DNA from 2 places in the Staphylococcus chromogenes genome. Region 1 is predicted to be linked to the other one. Evidence: riboswitches for the same ligand, from Rfam matches in the RefSeq annotation. Region 1 holds a riboswitch; the other holds the start of a gene.
The links. A riboswitch is a leader RNA that binds a small molecule or an ion and turns the genes downstream of it on or off. The one in region 1 is predicted to bind lysine.

Region 1 (4,916 bases):
ACGCTTTCCAGATGGAAATGAAAAAAGTTTTGAAAAGGGAATAACTACTGAAGAAATCGCACAATCTATCAGTCCTGGTTTACGTAAAAAAGCAGTAGCAGGTAAATTCAATCAACAATTAGTAGATTTAACACGTCCACTAGAAGAAAATGGCGACATTGAAATTATTACACCAGGGAGCGACGAAGCACTAGAGGTATTACGTCACTCAACAGCACATTTAATGGCACAGGCCATCAAACGCTTATATGGTGATGTAAAATTTGGCGTAGGCCCAGTTATTGATGGTGGTTTTTACTACGATTTTGATATGGAAGAAAAAGTGTCGAGTGATGACTTTGAAAAAATAGAAAAAACAATGAAACAAATTGTTAATGAAAATCATCCCATCGAACGTCGTGTGGTTTCACGTGAAGAGGCGAAATCATTTTTTAGTGAAGATCCATATAAACTCGAATTGATTGATGCGATTCCTGAAGATGAAAGTGTAACGCTATACTCACAAGGAGAATTCACTGATTTATGTCGTGGCGTGCATGTGCCATCTACGTCTAAAATTAAAGAATTTAAATTGCTATCTACAGCAGGGGCGTATTGGCGTGGTGACAGTAATAATAAAATGTTACAGCGTATCTATGGTACAGCATTTTTTGATAAAAAAGACTTAAAAGCACATCTTAAAATGTTAGAAGAACGTAAAGAACGTGACCATAGACGTATTGGTAAGGATTTAGAACTCTTTACGAACAATCAATTAGTAGGGGCAGGCTTACCGCTTTGGTTACCAAATGGCGCGACAATTCGACGAGAAATTGAACGCTATATCGTCGATAAAGAAGTGAGTCTCGGTTATGATCATGTATATACACCTGTCATGGCAAATGTAAATTTATATAAAACATCTGGACATTGGGATCATTACCAAGATGATATGTTCCCTGTCATGCAATTAGATGAAGATGAAGCAATGGTGCTTCGTCCAATGAATTGCCCACATCATATGATGATATATGCAAATAAGCCACATTCTTATCGTGAACTTCCAATTCGTATCGCTGAACTAGGTACAATGCACCGCTATGAAGCGAGTGGGGCTGTATCAGGGTTACAACGTGTGCGTGGAATGACTTTAAATGATGCTCACATTTTTGTTCGTCCAGATCAAATTAAAGATGAATTTAAACGTGTTGTAAACATGATTATCGATGTATACAAAGATTTCGGGTTTGAAGATTACCGCTTCCGTTTAAGCTATCGTGATCCTGAAGATAAAGAGAAATATTTTGATGATGATGACATGTGGAACAAAGCAGAAGCGATGTTAAAAGAAGCTGTAGACGAATTAGGTTTAAGTTATGAAGAAGAAACAGGTGAAGCTGCGTTTTATGGTCCAAAACTCGACGTACAAGTGAAGACAGCAATGGGTAAAGAAGAAACCTTATCTACGGCTCAACTTGACTTTTTATTACCGGAGCGATTTGATTTATCTTACATTGGTCAAGATGGTGAACAACATCGTCCAGTCGTTATTCATCGTGGCGTCGTTTCGACAATGGAACGTTTCGTTGCCTTCTTAACTGAAGAAACAAAAGGCGCTTTCCCTACATGGTTAGCTCCTCAACAAGTTGAAATCATTCCTGTTAATGTGGACCTACATTATGATTATGCGAAACAAATTCAAGATGAACTTAAATCCCAAGGTGTTCGTGTGAATATTGATGATCGTAATGAAAAGATGGGATACAAAATTCGTGAAGCTCAAATGAAGAAAATTCCTTACCAACTTGTTGTTGGTGATAAAGAAGTAGAAAATAATGAAGTGAACGTTCGTAAATATGGTTCTCAAGATCAAGAAACAGTTGAAAAAGATGATTTTATTTGGAATTTAGTAGACGAAATTCGCTTGAAAAAACATAGATAACTTGTCAATCTTTTGTGATTAAGTTATAGTAGTTATTAATAAATGAATATGAATTTAGTTAGAGGTTGCGTCTTTAAAAAGTCGTTTGTCAGAAGTCGAATGGGACATATGTTGCACAAATAAAAGGTAAAGACGCCGAAGTGAAAGGTGAACCATCAACATCTTTTGCTGGGCTAGTATTCGAACAGAAGCTAGACTGTCACAATAGTGGTGTGCTATCTATGTTATACATGAAACAAAGGTTGCATTCTCAATGTAACCTTTGTTTTTTTAAGAGAGTAATGACTTAAATTGTAACACCTACCTCTAGGTAAAAGGGAAAGGATAATGATATGAGTCAGGTTCATTCGGAAAAAGAAAACACAGTCCAAAGACAACTTAAAGATCGTCATATATCAATGATTGCGATAGGAGGGGCGATTGGCACAGGTTTGTTTATGACATCTGGGGGTGCCATTGGTGATGCAGGCCCATTGGGGGCATTATTAGGCTATGCCATTATTGGTATTATGGTATTTTTCTTAATGACTTCATTAGGTGAAATGGCAACGTACCTTCCAGTTTCAGGTTCTTTTAGTACATATGCGACACGTTTTGTGGATCCCTCATTAGGGTTTGCGCTTGGTTGGAACTATTGGTTCAATTGGGTGATTACTGTAGCTGCTGACGTGACCATTGCTGCACAAGTCATCCAATATTGGGCGCCTTTACAGTTTTTACCTGCATGGGCATGGAGTTGCCTATTTATGGTCATCATTTTTAGTTTGAACGCCTTATCTGTAAAAGTATACGGTGAAAGTGAATATTGGTTTGCCTTCATAAAAGTAGCAACTGTCATTATTTTTATCATTGTAGGTCTTTTAACAATACTCGGAATTATGGGTGGTTCAGCTGTAGGATTTGATACTTTCACAAAAGGAGATGCCCCTATTTTAGGCGATAATATAGGGAGTAGTTTACTCGCTATTTTTGGTGTCTTCCTTATTGCAGGTTTCTCATTCCAAGGAACAGAACTTGTGGGTATCACAGCAGGTGAATCTGAAAACCCGCAACGTGCAGTCCCTAAAGCGATTAAACAAGTGTTTTGGCGTATCTTACTATTTTATATTTTTGCCATTTTCATTATTGGAATGTTGATTCCTTATGATAGTCCAGCATTAATGGGTGGCGGAGATGATATTGCGACATCTCCATTTACATTAGTATTTAAAAATGCTGGTTTGGCTTTTGCGGCCTCATTTATGAACGCGGTTATATTAACTTCTGTATTATCTGCTGGAAATTCTGGGATGTATGCAAGTACGAGAATGTTATATTCCATGAGTAAAGATGGCTTAGCGGCGAGAATTTTTGGTAATACGAACAAAAATGGAACGCCAATTATTTCTATGATTGCAACGGCTGCTATCGTCATAATTATTTTTATTGTGCAACAAGTGAGCGGTAATGCTTACGAGTATATTGTTGCAGCAAGTGGCTTAACAGGATTTATCGCTTGGGTAGGGATTGCAATCAGTCATTACCGCTTTAGAAAAGCCTTTGATGCTCAAAACTATGATAAAGACAAATTGGTTTATAAAGCAAAACTCTTCCCATTCGGTCCTATTTTGGCAGGCGTTTTATGTGTCATTGTAATTATCGGTCAAGATGTAGATTTAATACAAAGTGGTCATTTTGATTTTAATCGATTTATCATTACGTATATGGGAATACCTGTATTTTTAGGCTTTTTCATTTATCATAAGTTAAGATATAAAACGAAATTGATTCCTTTAAAAGAAGTGAATCTTGATCCATCAGTTACAACAAAAGAAAAAAACTTCCAAAAACATGTTGACTAATTCGAATTAACTTGGTATAGTTAGTTCTGTTGATTACGAAACGGACCAAGTAGAAGCACCCGCTTCTCACCTGTAGCGACGCATAAAGCAGTTGGCAGGTAAACGATAACATGTGAAAGAAGTTCATGTGAATTTAGAAGCGGGGACATAGACTGTCCTCGCTTCTTTTTTGTACTTGGACCATTCGTAAAACTAATGGAGGTGTCAACCATAGCTAAGGATCAAACGCAAGTAAATGAAAAGATTCGTGCAAGAGAATTACGTCTTATCGGTCAAAATGGTGACCAAATTGGTGTCAAAACCAAAAATGAAGCATTAGAAATGGCAGATCGTCTAGGTTTAGATGTTGTTGTTGTTGCACCTAATGCTAAGCCACCTGTTGCTCGTATAATGGACTATGGTAAGTACAAATTTGAGCAACAAAAGAAAGAAAAAGAAATGAAAAAGAAACAAAAAATCATCAATGTTAAAGAGATTCGTTTAAGTCCAACAATTGAAGAACATGACTTCAATACAAAACTTAAAAATGGTCGCAAATTTTTATCTAAAGGTGATAAAGTTAAAGTTTCAATTCGTTTCAGAGGGCGTGCCATTACACATAAAGAAATCGGACAACGTGTTTTAGAAAAGTTCGCAGATGAATGTAAAGATGTTGCTACTGTGGAACAGAAGCCTAAAATGGAAGGCCGTCAAATGTTTCTTATGTTAGCCCCAATTAACGAAAAATAAACAACGATTAATAGGAGGAACTCACTATGCCTAAAATGAAAACTCATCGCGGAGCAGCGAAACGTGTTAAAAGAACTGGATCTGGTCAATTAAAACGTTCTAGAGCTTACACTTCTCACTTATTCGCAAACAAATCTACAAAACAAAAACGTCAATTACGTAAAGCATCATTAGTTTCTAAAAGCGATGCAAAACGTGTAAAACAATTATTAACATACGTTAAATAAGATATTTTAAATGGTATGAGCTGCATACCCCAGAGATAAAAGGAGGAATTTATTATGCCACGTGTTAAAGGTGGAACAGTAACAAGAGCGCGTCGTAAAAAAACGATTAAATTAGCAAAAGGTTACTTTGGTTCAAAAAGTACATTATATAAAGTAGCAAAACAACAAGTTATGAAATCAGGTCAATATTCATTCCGT
Region 2 (4,916 bases), 250 kb from region 1:
GATTAGAGTCTAGATTTTGTATAGCCATGATTACGGAAGAGGCGCAAACGGAAATTTTAGAAAGTGGACTTCCTTTAGATGCATCTATACAGGCACAATTTATTAATTTTTATGAAACGCTTATTCAGGATTATGACATCGTTGCTATTTCTGGCAGTATTCCCCCTGGTTTACAAACAGAAATTTATCATGAGTTAATTCAAATTGCGAAAAAACAAGATAAATTTGTCATTTTAGATGTTAATGGGAAGACCCTCGCCTCTGTTTTACAAATGGATGCTTCTGTTAAACCAGACTTGATTAAACCGAATGAAGAAGAAATAGCAGAACTAACGGGCGCGTCTCATCTTGCGTCTATAGATGCATTAAAAGATGCGTTAAAGCAACCTATTTTTGATCATTTACCCAATGTGTTTGTCACTTTAGGTAAAAACGGAGCGTTATTAAAACATAAAAATCAATTTTATCAAGTGATTATTCCAAGTATTGATGCAGTGAATGCCGTAGGTTCAGGTGACAGTTCTATTGCGGGCTTTTGTTTAGGGCTTATACAAACGAACGACATTCAAAAAGCAACGCAATATGCGATGGCAGCAGGTATGGCGAATGCTTTACAACATGAAACAGGTCACGTGGACGTTCAAGATTTTGAAAATTTGTTGCCAAAAATTTCAGTAGTGGCTTTATAAAAACTTACTTATACAAACGGAGAGGCCTGGGACATAGTCCCGGCCTCTCTGTTTATTTATGCATGATTTTCACTGTGCGCCCACCCCTTTTTAGTGAGCACAATTTTACCTGTTTCTATATTAATGAGACGTTTTTTATAAAGGTGACCAATTGCACGTTTGAAAGCACCTTTACTCATATGAAAGACTTCTTTGATGGCTTCAGGGCTAGACTTATCCCAAAATGGAAGTTCCCCATCGTATTCTACTAAAAGGCTAATAATCTTTTCGCCATCGTCATCTAAACGTTCATGAGCTAAAGGTAGAAATGACCCATTAAGCTCTCCTTTTTCATTATGACCAATGATACGTACTTCTATTAATTCTCCAAGTCTCGGTTCTTCTTTACGTTCGGATTCATGCACGAAAATTTTGTGTCCTTTTTCGGATAATAAAAAGGTGCCGACACGGAGTAAGCGATAAGGTCTCGCCTTGATGGTTTTATTTTGATATTCATCATTATGCACAGGAGTGAACATGTTTTGTACAGTGGTCTCAGAAGCTAAACGTGCAAACATTTGACGTTCACGGTCAATACGTAATGTACAAAGGACTTCATCCCCTTTTTGTGGCCATAAAGTCTTGATTTTCGGTAAGTCTTCCCAAGGGATAAGTACTTCACGAGGTAAGCCAACGTCGACACGTGCCCCATCACGATCAGTACTGATGACTTTGACAAAATCATAACGGCCTACAGTGATATCTGGCATATTTTGCGTGGCGAATAGTTCGCCTGAACGGTTTGGGAAAATAAAGAAACTGTAGGATTCCCCTATTTCTAATTCATCGTCGTCATTGATTTCAGACGGATTCAATTTTACCTTTTCTTTATTTGGTCCCTCTAAAATATAAGTAGATCCTTCTTGGGATTTTACTTCTAAAAAGTCTATTGTCCCAGCGATTTCATTTTCTTTAAAAGACATAATTTACTCCTCTAATGTTTAATGGTTCTATTATATCATGACTAGAACCTATAATCATTAAGTGTTCAATGGTACGATTCAAATCCTTCTATCGAAACGCTATAAATTATATGGTATAATGCTTCCGTTACTATTAATGTAAAAAGGAGAAAATGCATGCTACAAGTTACTGATGTAAGTTTACGTTTTGGTGATCGTAAATTATTCGAAGATGTTAATATAAAATTCACTCCTGGCAACTGTTATGGACTAATTGGTGCAAATGGTGCAGGAAAATCTACTTTTTTAAAAATTCTTTCTGGAGAGATTGATTCACAAACAGGCCACGTCTCTTTAGGAAAAGACGAACGTTTAGCCGTATTAAAACAGGACCACTTTGCCTATGAAGATGAACGTATGTTAGATGTGGTAATTAAAGGACATGAGCGCTTATTTGAAGTAATGCAAGAAAAGGATGCCATTTACATGAAACCTGATTTTAGTGATGAAGATGGTATACGTGCGGCTGAATTAGAAGGCGAATTTGCTGAAATGAATGGTTGGAATGCAGAATCTGATGCAGCTACCCTTTTATCAGGTCTTGGTATTTCAACAGACTTGCATGATAAAAAAATGTCAGAACTTGAAAATAATCAAAAAGTAAAAGTACTCCTTGCCCAAAGTTTATTTGGTGAACCGGATGTTCTGTTACTGGATGAGCCTACCAATGGTCTTGACATCCAAGCTATCAGTTGGTTGGAAGACTTTTTAATTAATTTTGAGAATACAGTTATTGTTGTTTCGCATGACCGACATTTCTTAAACAATGTATGTACGCATATTGCAGACTTAGATTTTGGCAAAATAAAAATTTATGTCGGTAACTATGATTTTTGGTATCAATCAAGTCAGTTGGCTCAAAAAATGGCTCAAGAACAAAATAAGAAAAAAGAAGAAAAAATTAAAGAATTGCAAGACTTCATTGCGCGATTTTCAGCAAATGCTTCAAAATCTAAACAAGCAACTAGTCGTAAAAAACAATTAGAAAAAATAGAACTTGATGATATTCAACCTTCATCTCGTCGCTATCCATTCGTGAAATTCACACCTGAACGTGAAATTGGAAATGATTTATTATTTGTTCAAAATGTCTCAAAAACAATTGATGGAGAAAAAGTGTTAGATAATATATCATTTACAATGAATCCAAATGATAAAGCCGTATTAATGGGTCAAAGTGAGATTGCTAAAACAACACTTCTTAAAATTTTAGCCGGTGAAATGGAACCAGATGAAGGTTCTGTTAAATGGGGTGTAACAACATCACAAAGTTACTTCCCTAAAGATAACTCTGAATACTTTGATAATGTAAATATGGACTTAGTTGAATGGTTACGTCAATATGCACCTGAGGATGAGCAAACGGAAACATTTTTACGTGGTTTCCTAGGCCGTATGTTATTTAGTGGCGAAGAAGTTAAGAAAAAAGCAAGTGTACTTTCAGGTGGAGAAAAAGTACGTTGTATGTTAAGTAAAATGATGCTTTCAAGTGCAAATGTCTTATTATTAGATGAGCCGACGAACCATTTAGATTTAGAAAGTATTACTTCAGTCAATGAAGGATTAAAATCTTTCAAAGGTTCCATCATCTTTACTTCACATGATTTTGAGTTTATAAATACGATTGCAAATCGAGTGATAGATTTAGATGAAAAAGGCGGACTGTCAAAAGAAATTTCATATGAACGTTATTTAGAAGAAAAAGGCTTATTAAAAACAAAATAACCCCATTATGAATTTAATGGTTAAGAGAAAAATGTTATCTCGTACTTTCGTATGGGATAACATTTTTTTACCTTTCAATTTTCAGTAAATTTCAAAAAATCCCCCTTTTCTGTTTACATGAAGAGTTGCGCTATGTATAATGAGACTCATAACAATTAAATCATTATTGATGAGGCGCATTAATCATGAGTAGCCATATCGTTTTTGTCTGCAAGCAAGATATGTCGAAAGGGTGAGATGCCGAAATAAACAGAATTTGCAGGGACTGTTTGTTGGATTCTATGGTTAAGAGCTGAGAATCTGTCATTATTTGCGGATAATGGAGTGCATCACTTGTATATAAAGACTAACAAGTTCGCACACCGAACTTGTTTTTTTGTATATTCAAGAGTATCAATCATGCATGAGTGACATGTTTCTCATCAATTAAACATTAAATTAAATGGAGTGAATGATATGACAAAATTAGCAGTTGTAGGTGCAACAGGATTAGTTGGAACAAAAATATTAGAAACAATTGAACGTAAAGAAATCCCTTTTGATGAATTGATTTTATTTTCTTCAAAACGTTCAGCAGGTCAACAAGTGTCTTTTAAAGGTAAAACCTACACTGTTCAAGAATTGACAGAAGAAGCGACTGACGGCGAATTTGATTACGTGTTAATGAGCGCTGGTGGTGGTACAAGTGAAAAATTCGCCCCTCTTTTTGAAAAACATGGTGCGCTTGTGATTGATAACTCAAGTCAATGGCGAATGACTAAAGATATTGACCTCATTGTTCCTGAAGTCAATGAGCCGACGTTTAAACGTGGTATCATTGCCAACCCTAATTGTTCAACAATACAATCAGTCGTGCCATTAAAACCCCTTCAAGATACATTCGGTTTAAAACGGGTCGCTTATACAACGTATCAAGCGGTATCAGGTTCAGGAATGCAAGGAAAGAAAGATTTAGAAGATGGCGCACATGGCGCTGAACCTAAAGCATACCCACATCCAATTTATAATAATGTGTTACCTCACATCGATGTTTTTTTAGAAAATGACTACACTAAAGAAGAACAAAAAATGATTGATGAAACACGTAAAATTTTAAACTCACCTGATTTAAAAGTGACAGCAACTTGCGTTCGCGTCCCTGTTCAAGATAGTCATAGTGTGCATATTAATGTAACGCTAGATCAACCTACGACAGTAGACCAAATTCGCGACTTGTTTGAAAAAGACGATCGCGTGGTTTTAGTGGATGATCCATCAAGCAATGGGTATCCATTAGCGATTCACTCTACTGGCAAAGATGAAGTGTTTGTGGGGCGTATACGTAAAGATGACTCTTTAGAAAATACATTTCATATTTGGTGCACGTCAGACAATCTATTAAAAGGTGCAGCTCTAAACGCTGTACAAGTGTTAGAACAAGTATTAAAACTTAGAGCGTAATTTTGAAGGGAGTCGGATATTATGACACATATTTTTGAAGGAACGGGCGTGGCATTAATTA

Region 2: it holds a riboswitch for lysine, as region 1 does, so the genes downstream of both, PYW36_RS06460 (aspartate-semialdehyde dehydrogenase) here and PYW36_RS05165 (amino acid permease) in region 1, are expected to answer to the same signal.

What each region holds. Positions count from the first base shown of each region.
Region 1 is NZ_CP118953.1:1,057,435-1,062,350, forward strand. Features, by position in the region: gene thrS (threonine--tRNA ligase) at 1-1,921, shown strand, start outside; lysine riboswitch at 1,973-2,147, shown strand; gene PYW36_RS05165 (amino acid permease) at 2,254-3,762, shown strand; ribosomal protein L20 leader region at 3,804-3,938, shown strand; gene infC (translation initiation factor IF-3) at 3,964-4,491, shown strand; gene rpmI (50S ribosomal protein L35) at 4,518-4,718, shown strand; gene rplT (50S ribosomal protein L20) at 4,773-4,916, shown strand, end outside.
Region 2 is NZ_CP118953.1:1,310,369-1,315,284, reverse strand. Features, by position in the region: gene PYW36_RS06475 (1-phosphofructokinase family hexose kinase) at 1-689, shown strand, start outside; gene PYW36_RS06470 (CvfB family protein) at 746-1,651, opposite strand; gene PYW36_RS06465 (ABC-F family ATP-binding cassette domain-containing protein) at 1,808-3,415, shown strand; lysine riboswitch at 3,577-3,753, shown strand; gene PYW36_RS06460 (aspartate-semialdehyde dehydrogenase) at 3,872-4,855, shown strand; gene dapA (4-hydroxy-tetrahydrodipicolinate synthase) at 4,877-4,916, shown strand, end outside.